Regions from separate parts of the Pseudarthrobacter adonitolis genome, predicted to be linked through region 1. Evidence: predicted binding sites of a transcription regulator. Region 1 holds the regulator's gene; each other region holds the start of a gene.
The links. The regulator HrcA, encoded in region 1, represses chaperone genes, less so after heat shock. The targets are predictions, from matches to a motif close to TTNGCACTCGNNNNNNNCGAGTGCNAA.

Region 1 (5,077 bases):
CATAGGTGGCGTCGTTGTTGACCCGGAGTTCGACGTACAGGTCCCCGGACGGTCCTCCGGCGGGGCCCGCTTCGCCCTGTCCGGAGAGCTGGATCCGGGTGCCTGTGGCAACACCGGCCGGCACCTTGATGGTGAGCGACCGCCGGCTGCGGATGCGGCCTTGGCCGCTGCATTCGTTGCAGGGGTCCTTGATGACCGTTCCGAAGCCTTCGCAGCTGCCACACGGGGCCGCCGTCATGACCTGGCCCAGGATGGAACGCACCGCGCGCTGGACCTGGCCGCTGCCGCCGCAGATATCGCAGCGGACAGGATGGCTGCCTTCGCGGCAGCATGAGCCGTTGCAGGTGGGGCAGGTTACGGCGGTGTCCACTTCGAGTTTCCGGTTGACGCCGAACACCGCATCGCGGAGTTCGATCCGGACACTGATCAACGCGTCCTGGCCGCGGCGGACCCGGGACGCGGGGCCGGAGGACCCGCCGGCACCGAAGAACGTGTCAAAGATGTCCTGGAACGCGAAGCCCTGGCCGGAGTATCCGGCGCCGCCGAACCCGTTGTCGGTGCCGTTCTCGTTGCCGGTGGTGTCGTAGATCCGGCGCTTCTGCGGGTCCGAAAGTACCTCATAGGCGTGGGTCACGGCCTTGAAGCGGTCCGATGCATCGTCCCCGGGGTTTACGTCCGGGTGAAGAGTCCGGGCCAGCTTGCGGTAGGCCTTCTTGATCTCTTCCCCGGTGGCTTCCGGCGAGACTCCGAGGACGTCGTAGTGGCTGCTCAAAGTTCGTATCTCTTCCTTGTTGTACTGCCGGCAGCCGGGCTGCCGGCACTGCTCTTTGTGCCTGGACCGTGGTGCTGTTACGGACCCAGAATTCTTGAAAGGTAACGGGCAACTGCCCTGACGGCGGCCATGGTGGTGGGATAGTCCATCCGGGTGGGGCCCAGCACACCGATCTTGGCCGTGCTGTCAGGTCCGTAGCCCGTGGCCACCACGGAGGCTTCCGCGAGCCCGTCGTAAGGGTTCTCACGCCCGATACTGACTGCCACGCCCCTCGGATCCTGAGCCATGTCACTCAGGAGGCGTAGCAGGACAACCTGCTCCTCAAGGGCTTCCAGGACGGGTCCGATACTCAGCGGAAAATCCACATTGGAGCGGGCAAGGTTCGCCGTTCCGGCCATAACCATGCGTTCCTCACGGCTGTTGTGGGCGAGCGTTTCCAGCCCCTGGGCCAAAGCCTGGGCGGCCGCGCGCTGGCCCGGACTGACGGATGAAACGACTCCCGGCAGCGACGGCGTCAGACGGCTCAGCGAAGTGCCCGCCAATAATCCGAGGAAGTGTGTCCGCAAGGCGGCGATGACGTCTTCGCCGAGGTCCTGGCCGACGTCGATCACGCGCTGTTCGACTTTGCCGGTGGTGGCGATGAGGACCACCAGGACCTGCCGGGGCGCGAGCAGCACGAATTCGATATGGCGGATGGTGGCGCGGCTCAGATGGGGATACTGGACCACGGCGACCTGGTTGGTCAGCTGTGACAGCATCCTGACGGTCCTGTCCAGGACGTCGTCCAGATCGTCTGAGCCCTCCAGCAGCGACTGGATTGCACGCCGTTCCGCCTGGGACAGCGGCTTTACCGCTGAAATCTGGTCCACAAACAGCCGATAGCCTTTGTCGGTGGGGATTCGTCCGGCGCTGGTGTGCGGGGCCGTGATCAGGCCGTCGTCTTCCAAGGCCGCCATGTCGTTGCGGATGGTGGCGCTGGATACTCCGAGGTGATGGCGTTCCACGAGCGCCTTGGAACCCACTGGCTCGCGGGAGTGCACATAGTCCTCCACGATGGCGCGCAGTACTTCGAGTTTGCGCGGCTCGCTCATACTCCACCTCCATCCAGGGTTAGCACTCGACATGCCTAAGTGCTAACAGTCTAATATGAGTCACCCCGTTGTTAGCATTGGTACCGCTCCGGGCGAATTCCGGGCCAGGATCTAGCGGCAAGGCGGAATCAATCCATGCAATACCAGAACTGGGGTCCGCAGGAGATCACCGCGCCCGTCAGAAGCGAACTCCCTGAGGTTCCTGTGGAACGCGGCATGGTTCTCGAAGACGCCCAGTCAGGCTGGGTGGGAGCGGTGACCCGGGTGGAGAAGTCCGGCGGCATGCATGTAGTGGCCCTCGAAGACCGACGCGGAAAGTCCCGATCCTTCCGGCTCGGCTTCGGGTTCCTCCTGGAGGGACAGCCCATCCGGCTCGTTCCCCCGGCGCCCAGGCAGCCAGCCGCCGTGGTCGCCGGCCGGACGGCGTCCGGCTCAGTCCGTGTGGCTGGCCAGCGTGCCCAGGTGGCCAAGGCGAGCAGAATCTGGGTGGAGGGAAAACACGACGCCGAACTCGTGGAAAAAGTCTGGGGTGACGATCTCCGCGTAGAGGGCATCGTCGTCGAACCTTTGCACGGCATTGATGACCTGGCGGGGGCGGTGGCCGCGTTCGGTCCCGGTCCGGGCCGGCGGCTGGGGGTCCTGGTGGACCATCTGGTGCCGGACTCGAAGGAGTCGCGCATCGCTGCCGCCGTGATGGCTTCTCCCGGCGCGGCCGGGAATGTCCTGATCGTCGGGCACCCTTACGTTGACGTATGGCAGGCAATCCGGCCCGCCGTACTGGGCATCGAACAATGGCCGGTGGTGCCCCGCGGGGAGGACTGGAAGACCGGCATCCTGGCAGCGTTCGGCTGGCCGCACTCCACCAAGGAAGACACCGGGCTTGGCTGGCAAAAGCTGCTCGGCGCTGTCCGCAGCTACGCGGATCTGGAAGCATCACTGCTCGGGAGAGTGGAGGAAGTCATAGACTTCCTGACAGTGCCATAACGCCGGATCCGGCTGCGGGCGGCGGCATTCGGTGGCCGAACCAGTATTCTTGGTACTGCGGAGGCTGCAGTTGCTTCAGTCCGGCATTCTCCAACCCAGCACCATTGCACTTTCAAAGGAAGAAAACCGTGGCACAAAACGCACGCGAGCACCGGGACGACCACGGCGGCCAGGCCCGTTCCGAGTACCAGGGCGTTCCGGCAAATGCGCTGCCCCTGACGGCCAGCGAAGACCGCCAATGGGCCACGCTGGCACACTTTGGCGGGATCCTCGGCTGTGTTCCGTCACTGCTGATCTACTTGATTTTCCGTGAGCGCGGGCCGTTTACCGCCCAGGAATCCAAGGAAGCGCTGAACTTCAGCCTGCCGCCCACCATTGCTGCCCTGGTGGCCAACGTCCTGGTTTTCATTCCGGTGGTGGGAAATATCTTCGCCGTCATCGCCACCCTGATTTGGATTGCCCTGACCTGCTTCTCAGTTTCCGCAGGCATCCATGTCAACAAGGGCCAGCCTCACCGCTACCAGTACAACCTGCGCTGGATCAAGTAAGCGACAACTTGCGCTGGATCCGCTAAGCGGCGTCCCGAGGGCCCCGACGCGAGCTTGCGAGTGTTGGAAATGGACCCCCGCGCTAGTCCGGCAGGATCCTGCGGACCACAGCGTCGGCCAGCAGGCGGCCCCTCAGGGTCAAGACCAGCTTGCCCTGGAAGGCAGCGGGCGCCTCCACCAGGCCGTCGGCAATGAGCCCGGCCACGGCGTGACGGCCGTGTTCGCCCAGCGTTGACGTTGCCAGCCCCGACACGAGCCGGGCCTCGAGCATCACACGCTCCACGTCGCGGGTTTCGGCGTCAAGAGTTTCCCGCCCGGCGGCCGGTGACAGCCGCTGCGCGAGCCGTCCGGCGTAGGCAGTAGGGTGCTTGACGTTCCACCACCGCACTCCGCCGACGTGTGAGTGTGCACCTGGTCCGATGCCCCACCAGTCGTCCCCCCGCCAGTACGCAAGGTTGTGCCGGCATGCCTGCTCCGGCGTCCGGGACCAGTTGCTGACCTCATACCAGCTGAGGCCCGCAGCGCCAATCAGCTGATCGGCGAGTTCGTACTTGTCGGCGTGGTCGTCGTCGTCGATTCCCGGGACTTCACCACGGCGGATCTGGGCGGCCAGCTTGGTGCCGTCCTCCACGATCAGCGCGTAGGCACTGATGTGGTCAGGCTGGTAGGACAGCGCCGTCTGCAGCGAGAACCGCCAGTCCTCCAGGGCCTCCCCCGGCGTCCCGTAGATAAGATCCAGGCTCACGGCCAGTCCGGCATCGCGCGCCCATTGCACCACCTGCGGCACGCGGCTGGGCGTGTGCGTGCGGTCAAGGACCCTCAGGACGTGGGGAACGGCAGACTGCATGCCAAAGGAAACCCGGGTGAAACCGGCATCGGCCAGCACCCGCAGGGATGCAGGGGTGACCGAATCGGGGTTTGCTTCGGTGGTCACTTCGGCGCCGGGTTCCAGGCCCCAGTGCCCGACGGCGGCCGTCAGTATCCGCGCGAGGTCTTCCGCGGGGAGCAACGTAGGGGTGCCGCCGCCGAAGAAGACTGTGCTCAGGGGCCGGTCCGGAAGACCGGAGGCCCGCAGGACCGTGGCCGCAAAATCCACCTCGGACACGGCCGTGGTGGCGTAGGCGTCCTGCGACGCTCCGCCGCCCAGCTCGGTGGCCGTGTACGTGTTGAAGTCACAGTATCCGCAGCGCACCGCGCAGAACGGGATGTGCACGTACAACCCGAAAGCCCGGTCCGCCGCACCGTCCACTGCCTGGGCGGGCAGCAGACCGTCCGACGGCGCCGGGTCGCCGAGGGGAAGAATGCTAGGCATTGCGGGGGCGTCCGGTGTTGCCGGCCACTGTCATCACTACTTCTTGGCCTTGTCCTTGGACTCGTCGGTGGTCAGCGCAGCGATAAAGGCTTCCTGGGGAACCTCAACGCGGCCCACCATCTTCATGCGCTTTTTGCCTTCCTTCTGCTTCTCCAGCAGTTTGCGCTTCCGGGAAATATCGCCGCCGTAGCACTTGGCCAGAACGTCCTTGCGGATGGCGCGGATGCTTTCCCGGGCGATGATCCTGGAGCCGATGGCAGCCTGGATGGGCACCTCAAACTGCTGGCGGGGAATGAGCTCGCGCAGTTTGCCGGTCATCATCACACCGTAGGCATAGGCCTTCTCGCGGTGCGTGATGGCCGAGAAGGCA
Region 2 (5,077 bases), on a different contig from region 1:
GCTGGCAGTGGTCACCGTCAGCCTGCGCCATGCTGCCCGGATCGGTGAGTCCATTCGTCTTCAGCTGCCGAACCACCCGGGGCTAGCCAGCTTCTTCAGCGCAGGATCCGAGTCGTTCCGAGTGGTTGACCTTGAGCGGGCGCAGGGCCTGGTCCGTGACCACGTGATCTTCTCGCCCGGTTTCGGCCGCACTCCGCATGGCCGGGCGCTGCACAACTTTGGACCCCTGTCCGCTGAGGGCGGGCGAGAAAAATTCGCTTTGGCCATGACACGTGCCCGGCGTTCGCTCCACGTCCTGACGTGTTTCCAGCCCGAAGACCTCGATCACACGCGGCTGTCCTACGGGGCGGTGGACTTCTACGAGCTCCTCAACCGGGAGATTGCGGGAAAGACCGACCTCGGCACCCCGGCGTCTCGGGCCGCTGCCAGTGAGCAGGCACTTGGAGCCGATCCCCTCGTGGCCGATCTTGGCGACCGGCTGCGTGCCCGTGGTGCCCGCGTCTGGCACCAGTACGATGGCGTGATTGACGTGGTGGCGGCGGCAGACCCGCTCAGCACCATGGGTCAGGACGACGCCGAGATTCCGCGGCCGGTGGCCATCGAATCGGATGGCACGGAGCAATACCGCACCATGAGTGTCCGTGAGCGGAGCCGGCTCCGCCCACAGCTGCTCGAACGGATGGGCTGGCGGTACATGCCGCTGTGGACCATCGAAGTCTTCACGGACCCGTCCGCCTGCGCGGACCGGATCGCGGGATACCTGGGCCTTGAGAATGTTCTGCCGCCCGGACGAGGCACGGCCTCGGGCGGATTCTTTGACGAGGACATGGACACGCTCGCGCTGGGGAACGTACAAAACGACAGGAACGAAGACCAGGCCGGACGCCTGGGCAGTGAGGAGGCGGTTGTTGTGGCCCCACGGAATGCCGATCAGGCAGACACGCACGGTAACGACCAGACGGACGACGCAGTGAACGGGAACGCAGCTTTGCCGGACCGCCAGCTGCTGCCCGGGACCGCAGGCATCCTGCCGAACAAGGCTGCGGAGGATGACCCGAAGCGCTGGGGCGATGGCCCTGACAACGACCACGACGCATGGCTGAAGGAAAACAAGCCGCCGCACTGGGGCTGAGCTCCAGGCAGTCACGGCGTCACCCGGCCCCGCCCTCGGGTCCCACCAGGACAAAAAACAGCTTGCCCTGCGTGGAGGCCCCCGCCAGCCGGGCAGCCGGCTCCGGGGCTGCTGCCACGACGATCAGCCCATCGGTCTCGCCGGTGCCCAACCATTGGCCCGTCTTGCCGCCCTGTCCTGACGTCCAAAGGACGGGAACGGATGAAGCCAGCACTTCTGAGGGGGATTGCTGGTCGTAGCCGTTCGCCCCGGTCAGCACTACGTTGACCAGTTGCCCGGGCGATACCAGCTGGATGGAGGAAGGATCGGCCATCCTCAAGGGCACGGCCGCGGAGCCCGGAGGCGTTCCGGTCAGCAGGCCGGGTCCCAGCAGCAGGGAGTCCGTCACCAGTTGGCCCTTCCGCAACGGGGCTGCCAGTTGTTTTCCCGCGGCTTCACTGGTGTCGGACATGGACCCGGCGGTCAGCATCCCCGGCGGGATCTGCACTGCAGTCAGGTCCGTGGCTGACAAGGCCGTGCCTGCGGGGAGATCCCGCGCCGCCGCCAACACCGAGACCGTATCGGCGGGCGGGGGAGTGAGCTGATGGACCGTGATTCCGGCTGCAAGGCTGAGCAGGAGGGCTATCGCAAGACGCCGGTTCCGGCCAAGCCAGGACAACAGCCTGTGGCCGCGCGCGCCCCGGGTGCGTGCTGACGGGAGCGGGCGGCGGACCTGGCGTCCCGGCGGGGCGGATCCGCGGCTGGAACGAAAGAGGGTAGCGGGCATGGGAACCACGCTACGTAGCGGCAACAGAACCCGACAGCAGCAAAGGTGCCTATGTGGACAACCGTGCTGCCGGCGTCGTACGCCTTTTTAGCCCCTAGGTCAGCTGGCGGCAGCGGCCGTGGCAGGTGCCGGCGCCGGTGCGGCTGCGGCTGCGGGGGCGGAGGGGGCAGCAGAAACTGTGCTTCCCTTGGCATCCCGGGAGTCGGTCCGGTAGAAACCGGAGCCCTTGAAGACCACACCCACGCTGTTGAACTTCTTGCGCAAGGCGCCCTGGCACTCCGGGCATGAAGTCAGGCTGCTGTCGGTAAACGACTGGAAAACGTCGAAGGCGTGGCCGCAATCCTTGCAGGCGTAGGCATAAGTGGGCACTGGTGATCCTCCTCTTGGGCAAACGAGAGGTCCTGTGCTGCGCTGAACCGAAACGTCCATTAGCAGTCGCAGGGCCTGAGTGCCAATTCTATCACCCCCGGAAAGTAGCCCTCCGTCAGGCCGGGTCCGGCAGCGGGATTAGCCCTGAGGGAGTCAGGGCAGCCGGAACCCTCCGGTCAAAGTCTTCGGCGGGAATGCTTCCGGCCGGGAGCAGTTCGGAATCGAAGACGATGGCCGCAAACGGGATCTCCAGACCGTCCCCGGCCAGGGAGCCCAGCAGGACGTCGTAGTAGCCGCCGCCCTGGCCTATTCGGTTGCCGTCCCTGTCCACGGCCGTGGCGGGGATGAAGAGTGCGGCAACGGACGCCACAATGCCAAGGTCAAGACGCGGTCCGGCAGGTTCCAGCACCGGTGCATAGCGACTGCGGACAAACTCGATACCGGGGGTCCAGTGCGTCCAGCTCAGCCGGCGGTCGGGCTCACAGACAGGGAGCAGTACGGTGTGCCCATGCCGGTGGAGTTCGCTGATCAGGGCCAGCGTGGGCGGCTCGGGTTCTACTCCCAGGTAGGCGCAGAAGGTCGACGGACTCCCACCGGTCAGCTGTTCGGCCCATGCGGCGCCGTGGACGGCCAGGGCGGCACCGGCCGCATCGCGCTGGGTGGGATCCGTCGCCGCGCGGCGCGCACGATGGCGTGCGCGGATGTCCGCTTTGGCTGCGCTGCTGCCTTCGGACATGCTGCTCCTTCTTGCTGTTCAGTGGGGCGTTGCAGTGTCTGCGGCGCGCTGGCTCAGGAGCCACCAATAATTACTGAATGATCAGCCCCTCCGTTAGATTAGTCCAGTGACTACCACTCAGCAGACAGTACGCAAGGCCGTTATTCCCGCTGCCGGACTCGGTACCAGGTTCCTGCCGGCCACAAAAGCCATGCCCAAGGAAATGCTCCCGGTAGTGGACAAGCCGGCCATCCAGTACGTGGTTGAAGAGGCTGTCAACGTTGGCCTTAACGACATCCTGATGATCACGGGACGCAACAAGCGTGCCCTGGAGGACCACTTCGACAGGGTTCCTTCGCTGGAGGACACCTTGGAAGCCAAGGGCGACCTGGCCAAACTTGAGTCCATCCAGGCAGCCAGCAACCTCGGTGACATCCACTACGTCCGCCAGGGTGATCCCCACGGACTGGGTCACGCTGTACTCCGTGCAAAGCAGCACGTCGGCAACGAACCGTTTGCTGTCCTCCTCGGCGACGACCTGATCGATGCCCGGGACGAACTTCTCAGCACCATGATCGAGGTCCAGTCCAAGACCGGCGGATCCGTGGTGGCCCTCATCGAGGTGGAACCCTCCCAGATCAGTGCCTACGGTTGTGCCGACGTGCAGGAGATCGACGGTGAAGGCTACGTCAGGATCAACAAGCTCGTCGAAAAGCCCGACGTGGACGATGCGCCCTCAAACCTGGCCGTCATCGGCCGCTACGTCCTCCACCCGGCAGTTTTTGACGTGCTGGAGCACACGGGCCCCGGCCGGGGCGGGGAGATCCAGTTGACCGATGCCCTGCAGGAACTGGCAGCCGGCGAAGGCGACGGCTACGGAGTTTATGGCGTGGTCTTCCGCGGCCGCCGTTACGACACCGGCGACAAGCTCAGCTACCTCAAGGCCTGCGTCCAGCTCGCCATTGACAGCGACGACCTCGGCCCTGGCCTTCGGGAGTGGCTGCCTGGCTTCACGGCCGGCCTCGCTAAATAGCTGCCGTGCGCCCCGGACCCATCTGGCCCGTAACACTCGAATGCGGCGACCTGATCCTGCGCCCCATCCGGTACCGGGACAAGAAGGAATGGACCCAGGTCCGGGGGCGCAACAGCGAGTGGCTGGCGCCTTGGGAAGCATCCAACCCGGCACCTGGCGGTGCGCTGCCTGACTACCGGCAGATGGTTCGATCCTTGAAAATCCAGGCCGCCCAAGGGACAGCCTTGCCGTTCCTGATCACTGAGCGCACGCCCAGGTTGGCCGCCCCGGTCATTGTTGGCCAACTGACTGTGTCCTCGATTGTGTGGGGTTCGGCCATGATGGCCACACTAGGGTACTGGGTTGACCAGGCGCGTGCCGGTCACGGCATCGCGCCCACCGCGGTGGCCATGGCCACGGACCATTGCTTCCAGGCCCTCGGCCTGCACCGGATGGAGATCAACATCCGGCCCGAGAACGGCCCCAGCCTGCGCGTGGTTGAGAAACTGGGTTTCCGCGACGAAGGCTACCGTCCGCACTTCCTGCACATCAACGGCGAGTGGGCGGACCACCGGTCTTTCGCGCTGACCGCTGAAGAGGTCCCGGAGGGGCTGCTCGTCCCGTGGCTCGCATCCCGGTCCTGACCCTCCGGACCTGAACCCTCCATGTGTACTTCCAAGGTCATAAATCCAATGAATTGCCACGTTGCGGGCGACACACCGTGGCTAATGCGGGGGCGGTTGCCGTAATACTCATACGGTTTTGATTGTGGACTTTCCCCTAAGCAGCTCAGTGATCCTTGTGGTTGCCGTTGTGCTCTGGATCGTGTGGGTTGCGCCCTACGTTCTGCGGAACCGCCGGCACCAGGCCCAGGCCGCTGGCGACTTCCTGGCGGAAATGCCAGCCATTGAATCATCGGAACCGAGAGCCGGGACGGTACAGAACATCACCGCCCAGCAGGAGAAAGCCATGGAGATCAGGAAGAGCCCCGAGACCGCAACGGAAAAGTCCGGCAGTGCGACGACGGGCGGCGCGTTCCGGATCCGCTATGGCAGGACAGGGATCGCCCTCGTTGGTGTCCTG
Region 3 (5,077 bases), on a different contig from region 1:
AAATCCAGCGGCTGGGAGATAATCTCCATGTCCTCGTCCGGGTGGTCGAACGAGCCGAAGAACTTCGCGGCGCGGATGAGATCCGGATACTTGCCCGTCAGGACGGGGTCCGCGTACAGCCGGTTCTGTGCGATGTCCATCAGCCCGGCACTGATCCGGTCCAAGGGGTTGATGGAGTTCGGGACCATGGGCGAGTACACGTTGGTCATCCCGATCTCGCCCGGGACCCCCGCTCCCCGCAATGCCTGCATCGCGAGCCCGTGGCCCAGAAGCTGGTGGTGCACGGTGGGCAACGCGTTGAGCATCAGTGCCTCGCCCGGCGAATGCAGGCCCATGGTGTAGCCGTTGGTGCTGACCGTGGCGGGCTCGTTGACGGTTACCCAGCGGGCGACCCGGTCGCCGTACGCAGCAGCGGCGATCGCGGCGAACTCCCCCAGGCGGTAGGCGGTATCGCGATTCATCCAGCCGCCGGCGTCGTCCAGTGCCAGCGGAGTGTCCCAGTGATAGAGGCTGACCATGGGCGAAATCCCGTTGGCCAGGAGCTCGTCCAGGAGCCGGTCGTAGAAGTCCAGACCGGCAGGGTTCACCGGGCCACTGCCGTTGGGCTGGATCCGCGGCCAGGACAGCGAGAACCGGTACGAGTCGACGCCCAACTGCTTCATGAGGGCCACGTCGCCGGGCATGCGGTGATAGTGGTCGCACGCGACGGCCGGGCTATGTCCGTCCACGATGGCGCCCTCCTTGGCCGAAAACACGTCCCAGCCCGCCGGGCCCCTGCCGTCTTCGGTGAGCGCGCCCTCGATCTGGAAGGCTGCAGTGGCCACCCCCAGCGTGAAGTCCGCAGGGATGAGGGCGGCCAGGTCTTTGGCGGAAATATGCATGGATTCAGTCCTTCATGACCGAGAAAGCGTGGAACGGGTACGTCCCAGAATGGCACACGGGAGCGGGGCTGACGAGGGCCCCTGCTAGGGTCTGTGCATGGATGAAAAACTGGGGAAGTTCATCGACGATTTTTCCGAGCTCGTTCAGCTGGCCCAGACCGGAAACCACCGGCAGCAGGCGGGCAAGCAGCTGCTGGAAGCATTAACGGAGCACCTGGGAGAGCCGGCCGAAGGCCTCTCCGTGGTGGTGGAAAACATCCCGCCGCACCGGTTTGTGGACGCGGACATCCTGATGGCCCAGTTTGCCGGTCAGGATCCGGACAGCCGACTGGTGGGCATCGGCGGCGCCCAGCGGCACCACCAGTCACTCAGCGACATGGTGCAGGAATCGCAGCTGTTTCCCCAGTTTCCGCTATCCCAGCCCGACTACACAAACCTTGCCGTAGGACCTGGTGCGCAGCGCCAAGCGGTGGCGATTGGGCTCTGGCTCTTTATCTACGAAGGGCACCGGCTGGCAGTGCTGCAGCGCGACGCGGACCCGCGGACGGGGCGCCAAACCGCCACCTTGGAAGTGCTGGCCACCGGGCCGCGAACAGCCACGGAATTCCTGGCGGAGTTCCGCCTTCGGATGGACAACAACAGCGTCCTCAAGGGGCAGGTCATCTCCCTGGTCATGTCCGAGTATGGGCCGAGCACCGCGGGCGTGACGTTCCACCACCGCCCCAGCCTCCCGGCGTCGGACGTCATCATGCCCGACGGACTGCTGCAGAAGGTTGCGGACCACACCGTGGGGATCGCCACGCACCGGGCGTCCCTTAAGCAGCACGGACAGCACCTCAAACGCGGCATCCTGCTGTACGGCCGGCCCGGGACCGGCAAGACGCACACCGTACGGCACCTGCTGAGCCAGAGTGAAGGCTCGACGGCGATCCTCCTCTCGGGCGGTTCGCTCGCCAGGATCTCCGAGGCGGCCCGTATGGCCCGTGCGCTGCAGCCCTCGATTGTGGTGCTGGAGGACTGCGACCTTATTGCCGAGGACCGGAGTTTCGGGCACGGGCCCCAGCCTCTGCTTTTTGAGGTGCTGGACGCCATGGATGGCCTGGATAACGACGCCGACGTCGCGTTTGTGCTCACCACCAACCGGCCGGACATGCTGGAGCGGGCCCTGGCGCAGCGCCCGGGCAGGGTGGACCTCGCGGTGGAGATCCCGCTGCCGGCCCATGCCGAGCGAGTCCGACTGCTGGAACTGTACGGCCGCCTGGTGGCGTTCAGCCCGGCGGCACTGGATGCTGCCGCGGAACGGACGGCGGGAACCACCGCATCCTTCGCCCGGGAACTGGTCCGCCGGGCTGTGGTGGCCGCGGCGCTGGAAGATGCACCGGTGTCTGATTCCCATCTGGGGGCGGCGGTGGAGGATCTGCTGGCCGACGCCGAAACCCTCACCCGCAGCCTGCTGGGCAGCGGTGACGTCTCACTGTGAGCCGAAGAGGAACTCCTTGGCGTGCGCCACGGCCTTCCGGAAAGCATCGTTCCGGAGCGTGACGAGTTGCTCTGTGTCGCCGTCGGCCGGCTCCAGGTAACCGGTGTATCCGGGCCGGAGGACCCAAATATCGCCGGCGGGCGGAAGGTAGAACACTCCAAAGGACCGCTGCTGTTCGTCCTGGGCGGTCCATACCGGGACCACTGCCAAGGCCGCGCCGGTGTTCGGGTTGATCCACTGAGCCCGCGGTAGCGGCTCCTCATACGCTTCCGGGTCCAGGAACGGTGCAGTGTCTTCACCCCACCGCTGTTCAAAGCGTTCGTGGAACGCAGGAATCAGGTGGGAGTCGTAGCGGCGCCACTCGTTCATTCTTTCCTCCGCCTCCTCGCGGTCTTGGCTGTCAACGGGGTCCATCCATGGAGCCCCTCCATCACCGCCACGGCCCGCTTTCCCAGCGCACCGGCGTGACCCTCATGCTGGTGCCGGTTGGGATCCCGCGGCTGCGTATCTTCCGGACCGGAATGACGGTCGGGGCGGTGCCCGACGCCTTCGCTTCCACGCGATTCCGGTCGTAGGCGGCGCGCCGCGCCGGGTCGCGGAGGACGGCGAAGGCCTGCATGATCTGCAGCAACTCGCCATCCTGACTGTCGCGGTCACATGTTGTGCCGCCGTCGACGTCGGGGTGGTGGGTGCGCATCAGCGCCCGGTAGGCATGGGAGACCTCCTGCTGGCTGGCCGCGGGTTTCAGCCGCAGGGCGGCGTAGTAGTCGGGCTGGCTGGTCATGGCGGTACGTCTCGGTAGTTCTGACCGGAAAGGTGCAGGGGCGCCGGCCAGAGCCGGCGCCCCTGGGTCCGGATCTACTTTCCGATCTCGTGCAGGGACCCCTGCTTGTTTTCGATCTCGATCTTGCGCGGCTTAGCCTGCTCCGACACCGGGATGCGCAGCGTCAGGACACCCTGGTGGTAGCTGGCTTTGATGTTGTCCGCGTCCAGCGTGTCACCCAGGATCAGCTGGCGGCTGAACACTCCGCGCGGACGCTCTGAGGCCACCAGCTCCACATTGGGCTGCGTGGGATCCTGGCGCTCCGCCCGGACAGTCAGTATGTTGCGCTCAACGTTGAGGTCCACGGAATCGACGTTGACGCCCGGGAGGTCGAACGCCACCACGAACTCGCCATCTTCCTGCCAGGCGTCCATGGGCATGGCGGCCGGCCGGGCTGCGGTTCCGAAGACCTGCTGGGTGAGCCGGTCCAGCTCACGGAACGGGTCCGTACGCATCAACATCATTTCCCACTCCTTCAGTTGAGATGTTGAATCCAGTTCATCTACCCACCATCGGTTATATGTGCTGGTGGATATAGATTTTTTATAGCACTCGTGCAAGACTGATGCAACATCACGGGGAGGGAATTTTAGAGTGGACGCGGTCAGTGGAACACCAGGACAGAAACCGGGTCCACGGGCCGGGCAGGCACTCTATGCCATCTCTGTGGCGGCAAAGCTGACAGGAACCGGGCAGCAGAACATCAGGCTCTACGAGACCAAAGGCCTGATCCTCCCGGAGCGAACGGCCGGGGGCACGCGTCAGTACAGTGATGCCGACGTCGCCTTGCTCCTGTATATCGGGGAACTCCTGGCCCAGGGGCTCAATCTGGCCGGCATCGCCAAGGTCCTGGAGCTCGAGGCAGCCAATGCCGAACTGCACCGCGCGCTCAAACGCTCCAGGTCGCGTCCGGACAAGTAGCGTCCTGCAGCCGGTCAGGACCTGCGCCCGCCCGCCAGCCGGTAAGACTCCTCCAGCAATTCCGCCAGTTCCTCGGTGCCGATGAGGTCCAGCCGGACCAGCACGAGCTGCGGCGAGCGTTCGTGATGAGGTGTCCAGAAGAACGTTGCCGGATCGGTGCCGGCCAGGGCCTCGCGCTCGTCGCTCTTGACCGTCAGCACGCCCTCTTCCCAGATCCTGGCCATCAGGGTCTTGGCGAACCAGGCGGGCTGGTTCCAGCTGCTGCGCTCCGTGACGCCGGACAGGGCCAGGCACATCCTCCGGACGTCCGCCTCGGTTGCCATGTCAGCTAGTCTCCCGGGGCGTCCCTTTGGAAAGCTCACCGGTGATCCGCTCACCCGGAATCCGGGCAGTCCGCCAGGTATCCAGTGCCATTGCGGCACCAAGGATCACCAGGGACAGGGTGACCGAGGCCAGCGCATCGCTGAGCCAGTGATAACCGAGGTAGAGGCGGCTTAGGGCGGCAAGGACGATGCCGATGCCCGCGCCGATGAAGCCGATGACGGCCGACCTCGGGTGTTCCCGTCTCGAAAAGACCAGGAAGGCTGTCACCAGCAGGAAGTCGCAGGCACCCAGCACATGGCCGGACGGAAACGAGAACGTGTGGTCGGCGCCGAACAGCATGAGCTCCACCGGCGGGCGTGAGCGCTTGACGATCGCCAGGATGATCTGCGAAATCAAGACGCCGGTTAGCATGGCTGCGGCGAGGACGATGGGCCGCCACGCGTGCTTGGCCGCGAAACCCCAGACCACCGTCACTACCAGAACGATGATGGGAAGGGCCACGGGACCGAAGATCACGGCGAGGAAGATCATCACGGCTGTGAGGGTTTCTGACCGGAGCGAAAGCAGCCAGTCGCGGGTGGATTCGTCCGGGGCCCAGGGCGCGGTGTTGCTTTGCAGCACGCCCACAAGGGTAGCGATGAACAGAAG

Region 2: a site for HrcA is predicted at 2,327-2,353, ahead of ACZYZ4_RS01695 (FmdB family zinc ribbon protein). Genes of this name have one in related genera too.
Region 3: a site for HrcA is predicted at 3,730-3,756, ahead of ACZYZ4_RS11955 (Hsp20/alpha crystallin family protein). Genes of this name have one in related genera too.

What each region holds. Positions count from the first base shown of each region.
Region 1 is NZ_JBVAYW010000002.1:209,200-214,276, forward strand. It holds gene dnaJ (molecular chaperone DnaJ) at 1-772, opposite strand, end outside; gene hrcA (heat-inducible transcriptional repressor HrcA) at 850-1,863, opposite strand; gene ACZYZ4_RS03565 (DUF3097 domain-containing protein) at 1,999-2,847, shown strand; gene ACZYZ4_RS03570 (DUF4870 domain-containing protein) at 2,976-3,395, shown strand; gene hemW (radical SAM family heme chaperone HemW) at 3,478-4,707, opposite strand; gene lepA (translation elongation factor 4) at 4,744-5,077, opposite strand, start outside.
Region 2 is NZ_JBVAYW010000001.1:334,408-339,484, forward strand. It holds gene ACZYZ4_RS01685 (AAA family ATPase) at 1-1,132, shown strand, start outside; gene cpaB (Flp pilus assembly protein CpaB) at 1,152-1,898, opposite strand; gene ACZYZ4_RS01695 (FmdB family zinc ribbon protein) at 1,998-2,267, opposite strand; gene ACZYZ4_RS01700 (5-formyltetrahydrofolate cyclo-ligase) at 2,383-3,003, opposite strand; gene galU (UTP--glucose-1-phosphate uridylyltransferase GalU) at 3,110-4,015, shown strand; gene ACZYZ4_RS01710 (GNAT family N-acetyltransferase) at 4,021-4,638, shown strand; gene ACZYZ4_RS01715 (hypothetical protein) at 4,787-5,077, shown strand, end outside.
Region 3 is NZ_JBVAYW010000010.1:37,754-42,830, reverse strand. It holds gene ACZYZ4_RS11975 (GH1 family beta-glucosidase) at 1-881, opposite strand, end outside; gene ACZYZ4_RS11970 (AAA family ATPase) at 979-2,361, shown strand; gene ACZYZ4_RS11965 (hypothetical protein) at 2,353-2,730, opposite strand; gene ACZYZ4_RS11960 (J domain-containing protein) at 2,792-3,145, opposite strand; gene ACZYZ4_RS11955 (Hsp20/alpha crystallin family protein) at 3,220-3,645, opposite strand; gene ACZYZ4_RS11950 (MerR family transcriptional regulator) at 3,779-4,105, shown strand; gene ACZYZ4_RS11945 (MmcQ/YjbR family DNA-binding protein) at 4,120-4,428, opposite strand; gene ACZYZ4_RS11940 (phosphatase PAP2 family protein) at 4,430-5,077, opposite strand, start outside.